One region of the Agromyces sp. CCNWLW203 genome, then DNA from elsewhere that is predicted to be linked to it. Evidence: predicted binding sites of a transcription regulator. Region 1 holds the regulator's gene; each other region holds the start of a gene.
What was found. Region 1 encodes HspR, which represses chaperone genes until heat shock. Its sites were predicted from a motif close to AAGTTGAGTCNNNNNGACTCAACTT; they were not measured.
Positions count from the first base shown of each region.

Region 2: a site for HspR is predicted at 1,598-1,622, ahead of VPH61_RS00720 (ATP-dependent Clp protease ATP-binding subunit). Genes of this name have one in related genera too.
Region 3: a site for HspR is predicted at 3,061-3,085, ahead of VPH61_RS12205 (ATP-dependent Clp protease ATP-binding subunit). Genes of this name have one in related genera too.

Region 1 covers NZ_JAZHYX010000001.1:1,191,132-1,197,116, reverse strand. Annotated here, with positions in the region: gene VPH61_RS05525 (alkaline phosphatase D family protein) at 1-348, opposite strand, end outside; gene VPH61_RS05520 (DUF817 domain-containing protein) at 465-1,418, opposite strand; gene VPH61_RS05515 (class I SAM-dependent methyltransferase) at 1,415-2,572, opposite strand; gene VPH61_RS05510 (hypothetical protein) at 2,675-3,409, shown strand; gene VPH61_RS05505 (heat shock protein transcriptional repressor HspR) at 3,429-3,845, opposite strand; gene VPH61_RS05500 (DnaJ C-terminal domain-containing protein) at 3,855-4,850, opposite strand; gene VPH61_RS05495 (nucleotide exchange factor GrpE) at 4,989-5,603, opposite strand; gene dnaK (molecular chaperone DnaK) at 5,606-5,985, opposite strand, start outside.
Region 2 covers NZ_JAZHYX010000001.1:154,147-160,131, forward strand. Annotated here, with positions in the region: gene VPH61_RS00720 (ATP-dependent Clp protease ATP-binding subunit) at 1-1,584, opposite strand, end outside; gene VPH61_RS00725 (AAA family ATPase) at 1,774-3,078, shown strand; gene VPH61_RS18840 (RloB family protein) at 3,136-3,714, shown strand; gene VPH61_RS00730 (hypothetical protein) at 3,914-5,985, opposite strand, start outside.
Region 3 covers NZ_JAZHYX010000005.1:5,450-11,434, reverse strand. Annotated here, with positions in the region: gene VPH61_RS12210 (MFS transporter) at 1-811, shown strand, start outside; gene VPH61_RS12205 (ATP-dependent Clp protease ATP-binding subunit) at 873-3,041, opposite strand; gene VPH61_RS12200 (hypothetical protein) at 3,183-3,686, opposite strand; gene VPH61_RS12195 (ABC transporter permease) at 3,774-4,586, opposite strand; gene VPH61_RS12190 (ABC transporter ATP-binding protein) at 4,579-5,586, opposite strand; gene VPH61_RS12185 (TetR/AcrR family transcriptional regulator) at 5,585-5,985, shown strand, end outside.

The DNA.
Region 1 (5,985 bases):
GGCGGCCTGGGCGGTGATGTACGCCCCGTAGGTCGGCTCGTTGTTCGTGAAGCTGCCGAACGCGATGAGGTCGACGCCCTGTTCGGTCGCGGGCTTCGCCGGGTCGAACGGCACCACGGCGCATCCGGCCTTCGTGAACAACTGGGTGAGCCCCGTCGCGCTCGTCCACTGGTCGCGGAACTCGAGCACGGCGACGCGCACGGGGTTCTCATCGGCCGCGGCGGCCGGCCCGCCCTGCGCGATGAGCGCCGCAGCGGCCCCCACGGCAGCTCCGCCGAGGAACCCTCGCCGGCTGGTCAGGTGGCGATCCCGCGATTTCGTCGGCTGGTTATCGGATGTTTCGGTCACAGAGGCCTCCTCGGTGTCGACATTGACGCGCGCGAACACAGCGCGCCCGTCGGAGATCATCTGAACCGACGGCCGTGGCGCCGTGCGAACGGCCGGATGAACGCCGGGGGGCGTGCCTATGACGACGGGGCCGAGTTGTCCGAAGAACTTCGAGGGGCGCGAGGCGGGTACACGAGCGTGACGAGCACCACCGAGATGATCATCAGCAGGAACCATGACACGAGCTTCGACGGTGAGACGAGCTGCCAGCCGTCGAGCTGGTCGGGGTAGAGCCAGGCGCCGGCCCAGGTGCCGATGTTCTCGGCGAACCAGATGAAGAGGGCCACGAGCGCGAAGCTCACGAGCACCGGCATGCGCGGGGTGCGCCGCCAGACGCGGAAGTGCATCATCGTCGGCCACCACAGGGCGACGACCGCCACGACCAGCATCCAGCGCAGGTCGACGATGAAGTGGTGCGTGAAGAAGTTCGCGTAGATCGCCGCCGCGACGACGACCGTGAGCCAGCGCCGCGGATAGCGGGTGAAGCCGAGGTCGAAGAGGCGGTAGACCCGCACCATGTACGAGCCGACGGCCGCGTACATGAAGCCGGTGAAGAGCGGCACCCCGGCGATGCGCAGCACGCCGTCGCCGTCGTACGACCACGAGCCGACGTCGGTCTTGAAGATCTCCATGACCGTGCCGGTCACGTGGAAGAGCACGATCACCCAGAGCTCGCGCCCCGATTCGAGACGCGTCGCGACCATCACGACCTGGATCACGACCGCGGCGATCGTGAGCGCGTCGTTGCGTGCGAGTGCCGCGTCGTCGGGGTACCAGAGCCGTGCCGCGACGATCACGGCGAGCAGGGCGGCGCCGAAGATGCAGGCCCAGGCCTGCTTCGCGCCGAACACCAGGAACTCGATGAACCCGGCACGGATGCCGCGCTCCGACGCCCCCGCGAGCAGGCGATGCGCGCCGCGGTCGAGGGCCCGCTCGACCGCCGTGAGCTGGCGCCGGTCATCAGCGCCTGCTGCGCGAGCCGCGCCCTCAGCTCCCGGCCGACTGGTCGTGACCGGAACCTCGCCGGTCATGCCGCCCGCCGCGAGGCCGTCACGGTGAACTTCGGATTCCTGGCGATCTGCCGAGTGCTGCCGACGACCCGCTCGAGGAGCGGCCGGTACGCCAGGTGCGAGTTCCACACGCACCAGAGCTCGCCGCCGGGTGCCAGCACGCGCGCGGCGTCGGCGAAGAGGTGCGCGGCGATGCCGGTCGAGATCGCCGCGTCGCTGTGGAACGGCGGGTTCAGCACGATGAGTCGCTCACTCGCATCGGGGAGCGCCTCGAGGCCGTCGGCGCGGGTCACGTGCACGCGATCCGCGACCCCGTTGGCCTCGGCGGTCAGCCGAGCGGATGCCGCAGCCGACGCCGAGCGATCGGTCGCCGTGACCCGCAGCCCGGGTCGCGCTCGCGCGAGCCACGCCGCCACGACGCCCGTGCCGCACGCGAGGTCGACGGCGGTCGCGGCATCCGGAGCAGCATCGCCCAACTGCTCGAGCAGGAACCGGGTGCCGATGTCGACGCCCGTGCCGGCGAAGACGCCGCCGTGCGCGACGACCGTGAGGCCGAGGTCGTCGTGCCGGGTGCGGCGCGGCCAGCCGCCCCCCACCGCGGGTTGAGGAGCGCCCGACGAAGGAGGACGCGTCTCGAAACCCGCCTCCGACGCCATCAGCACTCGCGACTTCTGCCGGGCCCGGCTCACGTCGAGCCGCCCGAAGCTGCGAGCGAGCACCTCGTTCATCGCGAGCGTCATGTGCTTGATCCGCCCGCCCGCGACGACGACGACCCTCGGGTCCGCGTGCGCCGCAACGAGCTGCGACACCTCATCGAGCCGGTCGAGCGAGCGCGGCAGCCGCATGAGCACGAGCCGTGCACCAGCGACGAGTTCGGGGGCGAGCGGCATCGATCGCACCTCGCCCTCGAGCGCGAGCCGGCCCGCGTTCTCGGCCAGTGCCCGCTCCCCCGTCACGAGGTCCTGGTGCACCCGGATGCCCCTCGCACCCGCGTACGCCGCGGCGAGCGCGAGCGCCCCGTAGGAGTCGTCGACGACGACGATCTCCCCCGGCCCAGCCTCGCCGATGAGTGCCGCCGCCTCGTCGAGGATCAGTCGGTCCGCGGCATCCGACGCCTCGAGCCCCGGCCCCTCGACATCGGGGCGGCGCCGCAGGGCGTCGAAGTCGAAGGGCATCCCCCAAGGGTACGCGGCACCCGCCGCCCGAACGGGTGCACCTGATCACGAGCGATTTCGCTGGGTGCGGCTCTCGGCGGGGTTTGCTACCCTCGGTGCCGCATGCAGGACGCACGGACCGGGGGACGACGGGCGGCGCGACATGAGGTCGCGACGCCCGTGACGCGTCCCCGCCGACCGGTGCGGTCGCGCACTGGTTCGCCCCGCCGGTCGCTCGCCGCGGCCGCCGTGCTCTCCGTGATCGGCCTGCTCGCAGGACTCGCCCTCGCCCCGCTGCCGCAGGCGCAACCCGGCGGCCTGGCGTCCGTCGCGGCGGCGAACGCGCCGCACCGCGGAGCCGTGCAAGATCTCAGGGTCGCATCGGATGTCGCGGCGCCCGCCGTCTCGCAGGAGTCCTACGTCGCGACCACCGGCGAGCAGACGCTCGTCGCCGGCGGCACGAACGTCGACTGGGCCAAGCTCGTGCTCATCGAGGGCGCGTGGCCGCTGACCGAGGAGAACATCACGTTCATGATGCGGTGGATGCGTCAGGAGAACGGCGCCGACAATTGGTGGAACCGCAACAATCCCCTGAACAACGGGCAGGGCTCGGGCGGCGGTTCGGGTCTCGGCAGTTACCCGTCCCTCATCGAGGCCGCGTACTACGCCGCCGAGAACCTGCAATCGGGTCGGTACCCCGAGGTCGACGCGGCGCTCGCGCGGGGCGACTCGGCCGACGCGACGGCGCAGGCCATCTGGGCCTCGGCATGGGCGTCGAGCCACTACGGCTATGGCACGCACTGGAGCTCGCGGCCCTACGACGTCATCGAGGCGCCGGCGTCGGCGTGGGGCCGCTGAGCAGTTCGCGCAAGTTGCGCTAGTCGCGCTCGAGCGGGCGCCAGACGACGACCGCGTTCTCGCGTCGCACCCGGGTGCCGGCCTTCAGCGAGATGACCTCGCCCGCCGAACCCGCCGCGAACACGCGCCGGCCGGGGCGGTTCAGCATCTCGTCGGCGAGCGCGGCCTCGAGTTCGCGCACGCGCGCACGCAGTGTCGCCACCTCGTCTTCGAGGCCGAGCACCCGGCGGATGCCCTCGAGGCTCACGCCCTCGCTCGAGAGCTGGGCGATCTCGCGCAGCTGCACGACGTCGTGCATCGAGTAGCGCCGCGACTTACCCGCGGTGCGGGTCGGCGAGACGAGCCCGAGCCGGTCGTACTGGCGCAGCGTCTGCGGGTGCATGCCCGCGAGCTCGGCGGCGACGGAGATGACGAAGAGCGGGCTCCTCTCGTTCATCTCCACCGCCTAGCCCTTCGCTTTCGCGAGCAGGTCGTCGCGGGGGTTCTCGTCGGGCAGCAGCGCGGCGAACTCCTCGAGCTTCGTCTCCGCCTCCTTCGAGAGGTGGGACGGCACGGCCACCTGCACGACCGCGAGCAGGTCTCCGGTGCCCTTCGGCGTCTCGACGCCGCGTCCCTTGACCCGCAGCACCCGGCCGCTCGGCGTGCCGGGGGCGACGCGCAGCTTCACCGGGTCGCCGCCGAGGGTCGGCACCTGGATGGTCGCACCGAGCGCCGCCTCGGTGAACGTGACGGGCACGGTGACCCTGAGGTTCAGGCCGTCGCGCTCGAAGACCGGGTGCTTGCGTACCGTCACGGTCAGCACGATGTCGCCGGGCTCGCCGCCGTCGGGCGAGGGCTGGCCCTTGCCGCGCAGGCGGATCTTCTGACCGTCGGCGACACCCGCGGGAATGCGCACCGTGATCGGCTTGCCCTCGGCGGTCTGCAGGGTGATCTGGTCGCCCTTGGTGGCCGTGACGAAGTCGAGGGTGGTCGACGCCGTGACATCCCGCCCCTTGGTGGGGCCGCCGGCGCCGCGGTAGCCGCCGGTCGGTTGACCGAACCGGCCGCCGCCGAAGAGCCCGCCGAGCAGGTCGTCGTAGTCGCCGCCCTGCTGGAACGTGTAGGACTGGCCTCGGCCGCCGCCGCCCTGGCCGAACATGCCGCCGAAGACGTCTTCGAAGCCGCCGGCGCCGCCGGCACTGCCGGGCGCCGTGAAACGAGCGCCGGAGCCCATGGCCCGCACGGCGTCGTACTCCTTGCGCTGCTCGGGATCCGCGAGCACGGAGTGCGCCTCGCTGATCTCCTTGAACTTCGCCTCGGCGGCAGCATCACCGGGGTTGGAGTCGGGGTGGTACTTGCGCGCGAGCTTGCGGTACGTCTTCTTGAGCTCCGCATCGCTCACGTCTTTGGAGACGCCGAGCACCTTGTAGAAGTCCTTGTCGAACCAATCCTGACTGGCCACCGGCACCTCCTCTTCTGAAATCTAGTCGTGTGTGTCTGTCGGGCAGGTCTTCTGCCGGTCGAGGAGCGCGAAGTGCGTACCGAGACCTCGTGACGGGTCTCGATACGCTCCTTCGTCGCTACTCGACCGACGGGTGCACTACTGCGGGGTCTTCACGACGACCTTCGCCGCGCGAAGCTGCGTTCCGCCGAGCATGTAGCCCGTCTCGACGACATCGGCGACCGTGTCGATCTCGACGTCGCCCGACGGCTGCTGGAAGATCGCCTCGTGCCGCTGCGGATCGAACGGCTCGCCCACCTCGCCGAAGGCGGTGAGGCCGAGCTTCTCGACCGAGCCGCGCAGCTTCGCCGCGATGGTCGCGAACGGAGCGTCGCCCTCGAGGTCGCCGTGCTTCTCGGCACGGTCGAGGTCGTCGAGCACGGGCAGCAGCACGGCTACCGCCGCGCCGACGGCCCGTTCGCGCTCGAGTTCACGGTTCGCCTCGGTGCGCTTGCGGTAGTTGGCGTACTCCGCGGTGATGCGCTTGAGGTCGGCCAGGTGCTCGTCGCTCGGATCCTGCACCTCGGCGTTCGCCGCGTTCAGGATGTCGTCGACGGTGAGCACGTCTTCGTCGGCCTCGGGGTTCTCGGCCTCGGGGGTCTCTCCCTCGGCGTCCTCCCCCTCGGGGGTGACGGATGCCGCGGCATCCGTCACCTCGTCGGCGGCGCCGGCGTCGGGATCGGGGACCTCGGGAGTCTCCTTCTCGTCTGCCATGGCTACTTCTTCTCTTCCTCGTCGTCGATGACCTCGGCGTCGACCACGTCCTCGTCGGAGGACTGGTCGCCCTCGGCGCCGGACGCGTTCGCGTCTTCGCCGGCCGCGGCGCTCGCGTCGGCCTGCTGCGACTGGGCGTAGATCGCCTCGCCGAGCTTGCCCTGCGACGCGTTGAGCTTCTCGAAGGCCGACTTCACGGCCTCGTCGTCTTCACCCGCGAGCGCGGTCTTCAGCGCGTCGACGTCGCCCTGGACCTCGGACTTGACGTCAGCGGGGAGCTTGTCGTCGTTGTCCTTGATGAGCTTCTCGATCGAGTAGACGAGCTGCTCGGCCTGGTTGCGGGTCTCAGCCGACTCGCGACGCGCCTTGTCTTCGGCGGCGT
Region 2 (5,985 bases), 1.0 Mb from region 1:
GGCGGTGGCCCGCGAGATCACCGCGGCGATCTCGGCCTCGTCGATCACGGTGCTCTGCTGGTTGAGGAGGCCGTCCGCGGCCGTCTCGAAACCCCCCTGCGAACGAGCAGTCGCCTCGTCGAGCTTCGCCTGCACCTTCGAGATCTCGTCGCGGATGCGCGAGGCCTCTTCGTAGTGCTCGGCGCCCACGGCGGCGTTCTTGTCGGCCTCGAGGTCGGCGAGTCGCGCGATGAGCGCGGAGACATCCGTCTTCATACCGAGCTTCAGGCGCAGACGCGCGCCGGCCTGGTCGATGAGGTCGATGGCCTTGTCGGGCAGCACGCGGTCGGTGAGGTAGCGGGCGCTCAGCTCGACGGAGGCGCGCAGCGCGGCATCCGTGTACTGCACGCCGTGGTGCTCCTCGTAGGCGGGCTTCAGCCCGTGCAGAATCAGCACGGCGTCTTCGATGGAGGGCTCCCCCACGCGCACCGGCTGGAACCGGCGCTCGAGAGCGGGGTCCTTCTCGATCGCGCGGTATTCCTTGAGCGTGGTCGCACCCACGAGGTGCAGCTCGCCGCGCGCGAGGCGCGGCTTCAGGATGTTGCCCGCGTCGGTGCCGCCGTCGCCAGAACCGCCCGCGCCGACCACCGTGTGGATCTCATCGATGAAGATGATGAGCTCGCCCTTGTGCGCGGCGATCTCCTCCATGGTCTTGGTGAGGCGCTCCTCGAAGTCACCGCGGTAGCGGGTGCCCGCCAGCATGCCGGGCAGGTCGAGCGAGATGACGCGCTTGTCGAGCAGGGCCTCGGGCACCGACTCCTCGACGATCGCGCGGGCGAGGCCCTCGACGATCGCGGTCTTGCCGACGCCGGCCTCGCCGATCAGCACCGGGTTGTTCTTGGTGCGACGGCTGAGGATCTCGATGGTCTGCTCGATCTCGTCGGCACGGCCGATCACGGGGTCGAGCTCGCCGTTCGCGGCCAGCTCGGTGAGGTCGGTGCCGAACTTGTCGAGCATGGGGGTCTCGGAGTCCGCGGATTGAGGAGGCGCGCCAGCGCCGTCTCGAAATTCGCCCGCTTCGACCGTCTCGCGCATGCCCTGCGTGAGGGCCTCGGCGGTGACGCCGGCGCGTGCGAGCACCTGGCCGGCGGGGGCATCCTGCCCCAGCACGAGCGCGAAGAAGAGGTGCTCGGGGTCGATGTAGGTCGAGCCGGCCGAGCGCGCCACCTGGTAGCTGTGGAACAGCGCGCGGGAGGCGCTCGGCGTGATCGTGGCCGCGTTGATGTCGGCGGTGTCACCGGCAGCGGGCAGTCGCGCCTCGGTCGCGGTGATGAGCCGCTCGGGGGCGACGCCGATGCGGGCGATCGCCTGCGTGACGCTCTCGTCTTCGACGATCACGCGCAGGATGTGCAGGGCGTCGAGCTCGGTCTGGCCGCGCTCGAGCGCGAAGCGTCCTGCTTGACGCAGGATGCCTTGAGTACGGGCGGTCAGGAACCGGCTGAGGTCGATCGACCGAGCCTGACGCGCCTGCTCACCCGCGAGATAGCGGGCGAGAAACTCGTCGAACGAGCTCGCGCCGGCTTCGGGGCTGAAGTCTTCGGGCACCAATCCTCCTGGAGAGTTGAGCGGGGTACGCTCAAGTTCAACGCGGAGGGGGCGCGGGTATTCCCGAGGTCGCAAGCCTCGTCGAACAGAACCGGCCCGCCAGCTCGAAATTCCCTCGAGATCGCAGGGGAAACGGTCACAGGGGGCAAATTTCGTCGAAACAGAACGAAAATCGTTCCTTGCGTGCGGATGCAAGACTACGCTGGGCTCGTGCTAGTTCGTTTTGAGGTCAGCAACTATCGGTCGATCGCCTCACCGGTCGAATTGTCATTTGTGGCCATCGACCGCGACCGTCCCGAGGTTCACTTCCAAGAAAGTATCGGCGAAGGATTGCTCGCCGTCGCGGCCGTTTTCGGGCCCAACGCCTCGGGAAAGTCGAACGTCGTCTCTGCAATGGGCTGGCTTCGAGACGCCGTCCGGAACTCGGTTCGGTTCTGGGAAGACGACATCCCCACCGAGCCGTTCGCATTCGGGCCTGACAAGTTACAAACCAGCGAATTCGTCCTCGAGGCGATGGTTGACGGTGTGCGCTTCGAGTACAGGCTTGAACTAGACGCCGCGAAGGTCTCCTACGAAGCACTGTTCCACTACCCAGAGAAGAAACGTCGCCGAGTGTTCGAGCGTGACGACGCGGGCCTAAAACTACAGCGGGGCTTGGGTAGCCTATCCGGCACGCGCGAACTGCTGACTGATAGGACGCTGGCGCTTTCCGTTGCACGCCGTTTTGATGAACCTCTTGTGCGCAAATTTGCGCATGAGATCTTGCAGATTCAGACGCTGGGGCAGCTTCCCCGACGTCGTCGAACTGGTGGCGGCGCCTGGCGCAACCCAGTTGGATATATGTCGACAATGCGATGGTTCGACAACTTTGATCAACCAACGCTCTTTGACGATCTTGAGGTTGATCTAACGAACGGCCAGCGCGATGCCGCGCTCTCACTGTTGCGTCTCGCTGATCTGGGAATTGACGACGTAGTGATTGATGAAAGGAAGGTCGACTACCCGGATGGATCGAGTCCTCGACGCGAACGGAGAGTCCGGCTAGTGCACAAGACCGCGTCCATGTCGGCCCCACTCGATTTCGCCGATGAATCTGAAGGAACGCGAACCTGGTTCCACCTCATCGGGCCAGTACTCAGCGCGCTGCAAGAGGGGTCCGCTGTTGTCTTTGACGAGTTGGACGCGAGCCTTCACCCAACTCTTTCTGCTGAGCTGGTGAACATCTTCAAGAGCTCAGTCATGAATCCGTTTGGCGCGCAGCTCATCTTCACGTCCCACGACACAAGTCTTCTGAATCACTTGAATCGCGATGAAGTGTGGCTGACCGAAAAGCTGCCGGATGGTTCGACTCGGTTGGGGGCATTGGCCGAGTTTGCAGGAGAGAGAGTCCGCCGATCTCAGAACCTGGAGAGCGCATATCTACACGGCCGCTTCGGCGCATTGCCACAAGTCGATCAGGCCGCATTCCTGCGGTCCCTTGGCCTGATCGGCTGAACGGTGGGTAGACCGAAGAAGAGCCCATCACTAAAGCGGCGGGCCGGCACCCGCCCCGTGCGGAGAACGGTAGTTGTATTCACCGAGGGCAAGAACTCAGAGCCAGATTATGTGAAGGGGCTCATGGCGTTGCCTGAGGTCTCCTCGAACACCGCGCTTTCGCTGCAGATTCACCCCGACCACGGCGTACCTCTCACGCTCGTACGAATGGCATCGGATCGACTGGCGGAGGCAGAGGTTGACGAGTGTTGGTGTCTCTTCGACGTCGAATGGCCTAAGAACCATCCAAATTTGATTGAAGCAAGGGACCTTGCCCGACGGAACGGAGTGAAACTGGCGATCTCAAACCCTTGCTTTGAGATTTGGCTCATCCTTCACCACCGACCGCACACGAAGTTCGGGAATACGGGCGAAATAGAGAGCCTCAGTCGAAGGTTCGATGGCCGAGAAGGAAAGACCATTTCTGCGGAAGAGTACATGCCAGCCCGGAAGGAAGCGGCAGCCCGAGCAGTGGCACTCGACCGCCGTCACGAAGGCGATGGCACGCCGTTCCCTCACAACAACCCGTCGTCGGGGATGCATCTATTCCTGAGGTCGATCGAGCCGACTGACCAGCGCTCTAAGGCATCGATCTGACCTTCTCGTGTTGTGAAGGAACGTCTGGCCTGCCATCGCCCAGCGCTACGGGGCGCGTTGTGACCCCGCCGGCCTATCGTTGTCAACGGCGGTACAGATGCGCCTCTAACCCCCGCACCTCAACCCCAGCGAGGTTGTGGGGCCATTGCCCGCACTTAATCGCACGACCGTCGTCCGAGGGCCCAGACTTCCGCAGTTACTATCGAAGCCCTTGCTTGCGTCGTTCGGCTGAAAGATCCTCCCTCCGAGCATCTGCCTCGTATCTCTCCGCAATTCCCTCAAGCAACCGACGCGTAAGCGGCCATGACCTTGCTTCCTCGGCGTAGGCGCGATACATCTCAACCAACTGCCATTCCTGGCCGCCACCCTCATTGAGATCCCTTGACGTGATCCCGCGGGAGTTGAACATTCCTGTCGCGATTCCGCGCATGATCTCATCGCTCGCAAGATGTTCAAGCAGATCACGAAGCGCCGGGGAGAAGGGTGAGCCGTCCTCGTTTCGGGGTGCATGACTCAGGAGCTCGCCGATCTGCAGGTCGCCGATGACCACACGGTCCGCCACAGCAAGACCGGTGCGAGCCGTGGAAATCCAGCGCTCTAGCGCTGGCACATCGTGGCTGCGGTCAATCTGGACTCCGGGGACTTGGTCGCAGCTCCGCAACACCTCCCATGCGCGTCCAGCGACAGCCCTTTGCTGCTCAGTTGATTCATCGATCTCGTCAGGTTCCGCACCGTCCGCACTCTCGCCCAGCCCGGACTCAGCGGAAGGGACACCGTGCGCTGGGCGGAAGCAGGCCACGACCAACTCAACAAAGAACTCGGGATTGCTCCTGATCTCAGCGTGCAGGGCTGGCGCGCGGCCATCCAAGCTGGAGAGTGGCAGCAACTGCCACTCAAGAGCCACGACCCGCTGCGGCGTCAGATGATCGCGATGCTCGGACAGCGCGGAAAACACTCGTTCCAACTCGTACTGCTGCAGGTTTTGGATCTCCGGGTCCGGCTCTGGTTTAGCCAGTAGAGCCTCGAGCGCCGTCGCGAACAGTTCGGCGGTCTCTTCATCCGCCGGCCCTTCACGCAAGTACAGCAGATTGAGCATCAGTGCCGCGACCGGGCGGCCAGCATCGACAAGGTTCCAGCCCGCTGCCTTCGCTTGCGAATACTCCTGGCCCAAGCCGAAGTAGTTGAAGTTCTGCCAGTAGATCTCTGAAACCTCCGGAGCAAGGCTGTCCAACCGCCGCTGCGCGTCATCCTGATCGGGCAAATAGCGCAGTAGGAATGCCTGGATAGCCGCGGCCGGGAAGTCTTCCAATAGCTGGTCGACGAGCGAGGGTTCTTGGCGCAAGCGCACAGAAAACAAGCCAGCCGCGAGCGACGACACAGACGTAGATTCTCCGGGCAGCATGACAAGTACGACCCGTTCAACGGGAGCCTCGGTGTTGCCCAAGGAAAGGCCGACCAGCCAGGGATCGACTTGGGCTGCAAAATCGATTACTCCTTCAAGTCCACCGGCCGAGAAGATCTCCTCGACTGCTGACCTGCGGCGTGCTGCCACCTCCGCCTCGAACGCTCTCAAGTCATCGCGTCGGCCTAGATCGCCGAGCGTGATCCACGCTTGCTTGAAGAGCCACCGGTACTTGAGCGATGGCTCTGACGGCTCGACACGATCGCGAAGAGCTCCTATTTCCGCAAGCTCTGCGGCTGACAGCGCCCAGGCCGCGTCGGCGTACTCTTTGTGTTTTGCGACGAACTCTCGCAGCGACTCGTACACCAGCGCCCTGTCCGACGCGCCCCAGGCAGGAGCGACAGCGGCGAGCTTGTTGGCGAACTCAACTCGAAAATCTGATCCGAAGTCGTTGAGCCGCGGGACGACGGCGAGGGCGAGACTAGACGAGAGATCGAATCTTTCGATAAGGGCATCCGAAATGTGATCGAGCGCCTCACGAATGGCTCCGTTGGTCATCGAGACTTCTGCTCGCCAGTCTCGAAACGTTGGGCCCGAATGACTCATTTGCCACCCGTGGCCATTGGGAACCAGTTCCAGCAAGACCGCCGCAGCATCCTCACCTCGATCAACGACTAGGTCGATACAGCGAAGCCGTTGCTCGAGTCGCGCGCTTGTTTGCGGACTCCACACACTCAAAATGCCCAGAAGACTTGCACGCGGTCGATTCGACAGTTCGCCTCCGGGGTCGAGAGCATCGAGAGCGACAAGGATGCGAACAACATCGTCAACGAAGTCCGGCGACCACGCGAGCGCCTCCAATGCCCAAA
Region 3 (5,985 bases), on a different contig from region 1:
CATCATCGGCGGGTTCTACGTCGACGTCGACTCTCCCGAGACCTTCACCGTGATCTTCCTCATCGACGCCGCGAGCGCGCTGATTCCCATGGCGCTGCTCCTCGGCCCGCTCCGCCACGTGCGCACGCAGTCCGAACCGAGCGAGGAATCGGCCGCGGCGGGGGGCTATCGCGAGATCATCCGCCAGCCCGCCGTGCTGTGGCTCACGCTCCTCACCTTCATCGCCATGTTCATCGGCTACGGCCAGATGGAGGCCGGGTTCCCCGCCTACGCGCGTCAGGTCGCCGAGGTCTCGACGCGGGTGATCGGGCTCGCGTTCGCGGTCAACACCGCGGTCATCGTGCTGCTGCAGTTCACCGTGCTCGCGAGAATCAGCGGCCGGCGGCGCACCCGGGTGATGCTCGTCATGGCGGGCGTCTGGGCGACCTCGTGGCTGATCCTCGGCGCTGCCGGGCTCCTGCCCGACACGCTCGCCGCCGCTCTCGGAGTGCTCGCGTTCATGGGCGTCTTCGCCTTCGGCGAGACCCTGCTGCAGCCGACGGTGCCCGCGATCTACAACGACCTCGCCTCCGACCACAACCGTGGCCGGTACAACGCGATCAACTCGGCGGCGTTCCAGGGCGGGGCGATCGCCGGCCCGATCGCCGCGGGCCTGCTGCTCGACCATGGCCTCGACGCCGTGTACATCGCGGTGATGGTCATCGGCTGCCTCGGCATCGGCGCGCTGGCGCTGGCCCTCGAGCGACGCATCCCGCCGAGCGTGAACGGCGTGCGGGCTCCCGAGCCCGAGAGCGACGTCGCCATCGAGTGACGGGCGCGCAGTACGGCGCGGCATCCGCTCGGTGCTTCGAACGGATGCCGCAAGGCGCCGCCTACTCGACCGGCAGCTCGGCGCGTGCCACCGTGAGCGAGTCGCCGTCGTCGGCCAGGCCGACCACGACGGTGTCGCCGTCGCGCACCTCCCCCGTGAGCAGCGCCCGGGCGAGCCGGTCGTCGATCTCGTGCTGCATGAGGCGGCGAAGCGGCCGCGCACCGTACAGCGGGTCGTACCCGCGCTCGGCGAGCCAGGCTCGCGCGTCGGGCGTGACGCCGAGCTGCAGCCGCCGCTCGTGCAGTCGCGCCGACAGTCGGTCGATGTAGAGGTTGACGATCTCGGCGAGCTCGTCTTCGCTGAGCGCCGAGAACACGACGATGTCGTCGAGCCGGTTCACGAACTCGGGCTTGAACGCCTGCCGCACGGTCTGCAGCACGGCCTGCTCCTTCTCGTCCCAGCTGAGCGACGGGTCGATCAGGTACTGCGAGCCGAGGTTCGAGGTGAGGATCAGGATCGTGTTCCTGAAATCCACCGTGCGACCCTGGCCGTCGGTGAGGCGCCCGTCGTCGAGCACCTGCAGCAGCACGTCGAAGACCTCGGGGTGCGCCTTCTCGACCTCGTCGAAGAGGATCACCGAGTAGGGCCGACGACGCACGGCCTCGGTGAGCTGGCCGCCCTGGTCGTAGCCGACGTACCCGGGGGGCGCACCGACGAGCCGGGAGACCGAGAACTTCTCGCCGTACTCCGACATGTCGATGCGCACCATGGCGTGCTCGTCGTCGAAGAGGAAGTCGGCGAGCGACTTCGCGAGCTCGGTCTTGCCGACACCCGTGGGGCCGAGGAACAGGAAGGATCCGGTCGGCCGGTTGGGGTCGCTGATGCCCGCGCGCGAGCGGCGCACGGAGTCGGCGACCGCCGCGACGGCGCGCTTCTGGCCGATGAGGCGTTTGCCGAGCTCCTGCTCGAGGTGCAGCAGCTTCTCGGTCTCGCCCTGCAGCAGCCGGCCGACGGGGATGCCCGTCCACGCGGCGATGACTTGGGCGATGTCCTCTTCAGTGACCTGCTCGTTGACCATGCGGGGCTCGTCGGGAGCCTGCTCGGCCTGCTCGGCCGCCTCGAGGTCGCGCTGCAGCCGGGCGATCGTCTCGTACTCGAGCTTCGAGGCCTTCGCGTAGTCGGCCTCGCGCATTGCGCGATCGCGCTGGGTGACCGCGTCGTCGAGCTGCTTCTTCAGGTCGCCGACGCGGTTCAGCGACATCCGCTCGCGTGCCCACCGCTCCTCGAGCCCGGCGAGCTCGCGCTCCTGCTCGACGAGCGTCTCGCGCAGCTTCGCGAGCCGCTCCTTCGACGCGTCGTCCTTCTCCTTCTTGAGGGCGAGCTCCTCGAGCTTCATGCGGTCGACCTGGCGCTTCAGCTGGTCGATCTCGACGGGGCTCGAGTCGATCTCCATCTTGAGGCGCGACATGGCCTCGTCGACGAGGTCGATCGCCTTGTCGGGCAGTTGCCGGGCAGAGATGTAGCGGTTCGACAGGGATGCCGCGGCGACGAGTGCGGCGTCGGAGATCGTGACCCCGTGGTGGGCCTCGTAGCGGCCCTTGAGCCCGCGGAGGATCGCGACGGTGTCTTCGACGCTCGGCTCGCCGACGTACACCTGCTGGAAGCGGCGTTCGAGCGCGGCGTCCTTCTCGATGTATTCGCGGTACTCGTTGAGCGTGGTCGCGCCGATGAGTCGCAGCTCACCGCGGGCGAGCATGGGCTTCAGCATGTTGGACGCCGCGACGGAGCCCTCGCCGCCGCCGGCACCCATGAGCAGGTGCAGCTCGTCGACGAAGGTGATGATCTCGCCCTCGGCGTCGTTGATCTCCTTGAGCACGGCCTTCAGCCGCTCCTCGAATTGGCCGCGGTACATGGCACCGGCGACGAGCGCGGAGATGTCGAGCGAGATGAGCTGCTTGTTCTTCAGCGACTCGGCGACGTCGCCCGCGACGATGCGCTGCGCGAGTCCTTCGACGACGGCGGTCTTGCCGACGCCCGGCTCGCCGATGAGCACGGGGTTGTTCTTCGTGCGGCGCGTGAGCACCTGGCTGACGCGGCGGATCTCGGCGTCGCGCCCGATCACGGGGTCGAGCTTGCCCGCCTTCGCGATCTCGGTGAGGTTGACGCCGTATTGTTCGAGCGCCGACTTCTGCTCCTCTTGCGTGCTCGGCGCGCCCTGCATGTTGGCCACAGGCTCTCCCTTCGTTCAAAACTTGAGTGTACTTAACTCAACTTTGCCGAGAGGGCTGGTATTCCGACTTCCGCGCCGAATCTCCCCCACCGGTCACGCTAGACGGATGCCGCGTGGCGCGCCAGTGATCGACAGGCCGGGTCAGCGCATCAGATCTACGGAGAGCACGGTGGTGCGCACGATGCCGGCGGGCGTCGGCGACTCGAACCGCACCGGCATGCCAGGGAACGCCCGGGCGAACCAGAACGACTCGACCGGCGCGTCGGTCACATCGCCCTCGCGCGTGTCGTAGCGCACGCATTCGAGCCGCCCCATCGGAAGCTCGAGCGTCTCCTCGGCCACCGTCGTTCGCTCGGCCGGAAACGCGGCGTGCCACTGCAATTCGAGCCACGTCACACGACCGCTCACGACCTGACCGTCGACCCCGCCGTCGAGGGTCGCACGCCAGCGTTCGAGCGTCGCGCCCTCTGCGTCGCAGTCGCTGAAGCGGTTGACGCGCTCGAACCGGGTGCCGTCGGGTTCCTCGATGAGGATGCGGATCGTCTTGCCCGTGCCGGTCGCGTCGCGGATCTCGTCGGCAGTGAAGGGTGTCGGCAAGAGTCCCGGCCCGAGCACATGGGAATCGCCGTCGTCGCGGTCGCTCATGCACGACAGTCTGCGTCATCCGCCGTCGTCTCGACAGGGTCGCGGCGCCTGAACTCCGCCGATCTACTCGACGGGCGTCGCGTACACCTAGCGCCGGCGAACGAGCGCGCGGACGGTGATCACGATGCCGGCGATGCACCATGCGACCAGCACCACGAGGTCTCGGCCGCTCGCCTCGAAGCTGTCGGCCGCGAGCCCGGCCCGCAGAAGATCCGCGCCTGGGCGCAGCGGGAGGAAGTCGTGCACCGTCTGGAACCACTCGGGAAGCTGGCTCGCGGCGAACGTGATCGGCGAGAAGAGCAGCACGAAGAAGACCAGCACCTGAGAGACCAGCTGCGCGAGCATCGGCTGGAGGCTCACCGCGATCGCGTACCCGACCGCCGTCGCCATCACGGTGACGAGGACGGCAGCGGCGATGAGGAGCGGCCAGTCGAACGAGAAGTCGAGGTCGTACCTGAGCCAGCCCACGACGATGGCGACGGCGATACTCGGCAACGCGATGATGAGCCATACGGTGAGATCGGCTGCGAACAGGAGCGGGCGGGCAAGCGGCAGCGCGCGCATGTAGTCGAAGCTGCCGTCGGCGCGGGCACGTGAGACCCCCTGAGGCACGATCACCAGCCCGATGGTGAGGAGCAGGACGGTGGGCGCTCCGGTGGAGAGGAACATCGCCGTCGCCGAATCGATGTCGGGGATGAGGAACCCGAACCCGATGATGATGCCGGCGGCGAGGAGGGCCTGGATGATGATGACGAGCGGCAGCAGGCTGCCGATCTGCGCGAGAGTCCAGCGCAGCAGCGTGGTGTAGCTGGTCCAGGGGCTCACGTTCACGGGATCGGGCATCGACCGAGGTGCCGCGCCGAGTTCGGTCGACGCGGTCGCGGTGGGGAGCTCAGACATTCGGGGCCTCCAGGGGGACGGGAGCGGTCGTGGCGTGCGGAGCGGCGTCGTCGCTCCCGCGGGAGGCGAGAGCGAGGTACGCGTCCTCGAGTGTGGTCGGCCCGAGCGAGTAGCCATCGAGCCGGTTGCGGGTCCGTAGCGCCGTCGCCCAGGCGACCGCCGGTGCCGCCTCGCTCGCAGGAACCGTCATCAGCACGCGTCGCCCGGTACGCACAAGACGCAACGGGGCGACCGGAAGGCCGCGGGCATCCGCGGTGGGGTCCGATCCACCGGGCGGAAGTTCGAGTTCGAGCCTGAGGTCGCCGTCATGCGTGCCGCGAAGATGGGCGGGCGAGCCTGAGGCGATCACCTTGCCGCGGTTCAGGATGACGAGGTCGTCGACGATACGCTCCGCCTCGACGACGTTGTGAGTGACGAGCAGCACGCCGGCGCCATCGTCGCCCCGCCGTCGAACAGCGTTCCAGAGCAGGCGGCGCCGCGAGGCGTCGATGTCGTTCGTCGGCTCATCCAGGACGAGCAGGGGCGTGGGGGCCACGACGGTCATCGCGAAGGCCGTGAGGCGTCGGATGCCTCCTGACAAGCCCCGACCCTCGGGCAGCGCACGCTCATCGAGCCATTGCGCGATGTCCAGTTCCTCGGCCAAGCCGGTCGCGGCGGCTCGCGCGTCCCGGTTCGACAGGCCGCGGATGCGCCCGGCGATCTCGATCGCCGTTCGCGGTGTCAGCCCGTCGATCGGCGCCTGCGCCTGCGGCTGCATCGCGACGTGCCGTCGCGCGCCGGCCGGGTCGGCGACCGCGTCGGTGCCGCCGACGTGGATGGTCCCGGCATCCGGCCGGAGCAGGCCGACGATCTGCGAGACGAGGGTGGTCTTTCCGGCGCCGTTATGCCCGAGCAGGCCGACGACTTCGCCGGGCCTCACCCGCAACGACACCGCATCGTTCGCGACGGTTGCGCCGAAGCGGCGGGTGAGGCCGGCAATATGCAGGACATCTCGGTCCATGGAATTCTCCCCAAAATACTATTGGTATCTGAATACCGAGGGTATTCAAATACCCGAAGCATGTCAATATGGCGACCCGCCGTATGATCTGTGCATGGCCACCCCTGCTTCTCCCCGCTCTCGGCAGGAGAGCCAGCGGCACACGCGCGATGCGCTGGTGCTCGCGGCGCGCGCAGTGTTCGCCCGCGACGGGTACCACGGCGCGAACCTCGAGCTCATCGCTCGCGAGGCCGGCTTCTCCAAAGGCGCTGTGTACTCGAACTTCGACGGCAAGGCTGCGCTCTTTCTCGCCGTGATGGACGCGAACCTGGAGACGGCGCTCGCCGACGGCTCATGGGATCTCTTCGAGCAGCCCGACGATCCCGACTCCGGACGCTACGCGAGCGAAGAGGTCGTCGA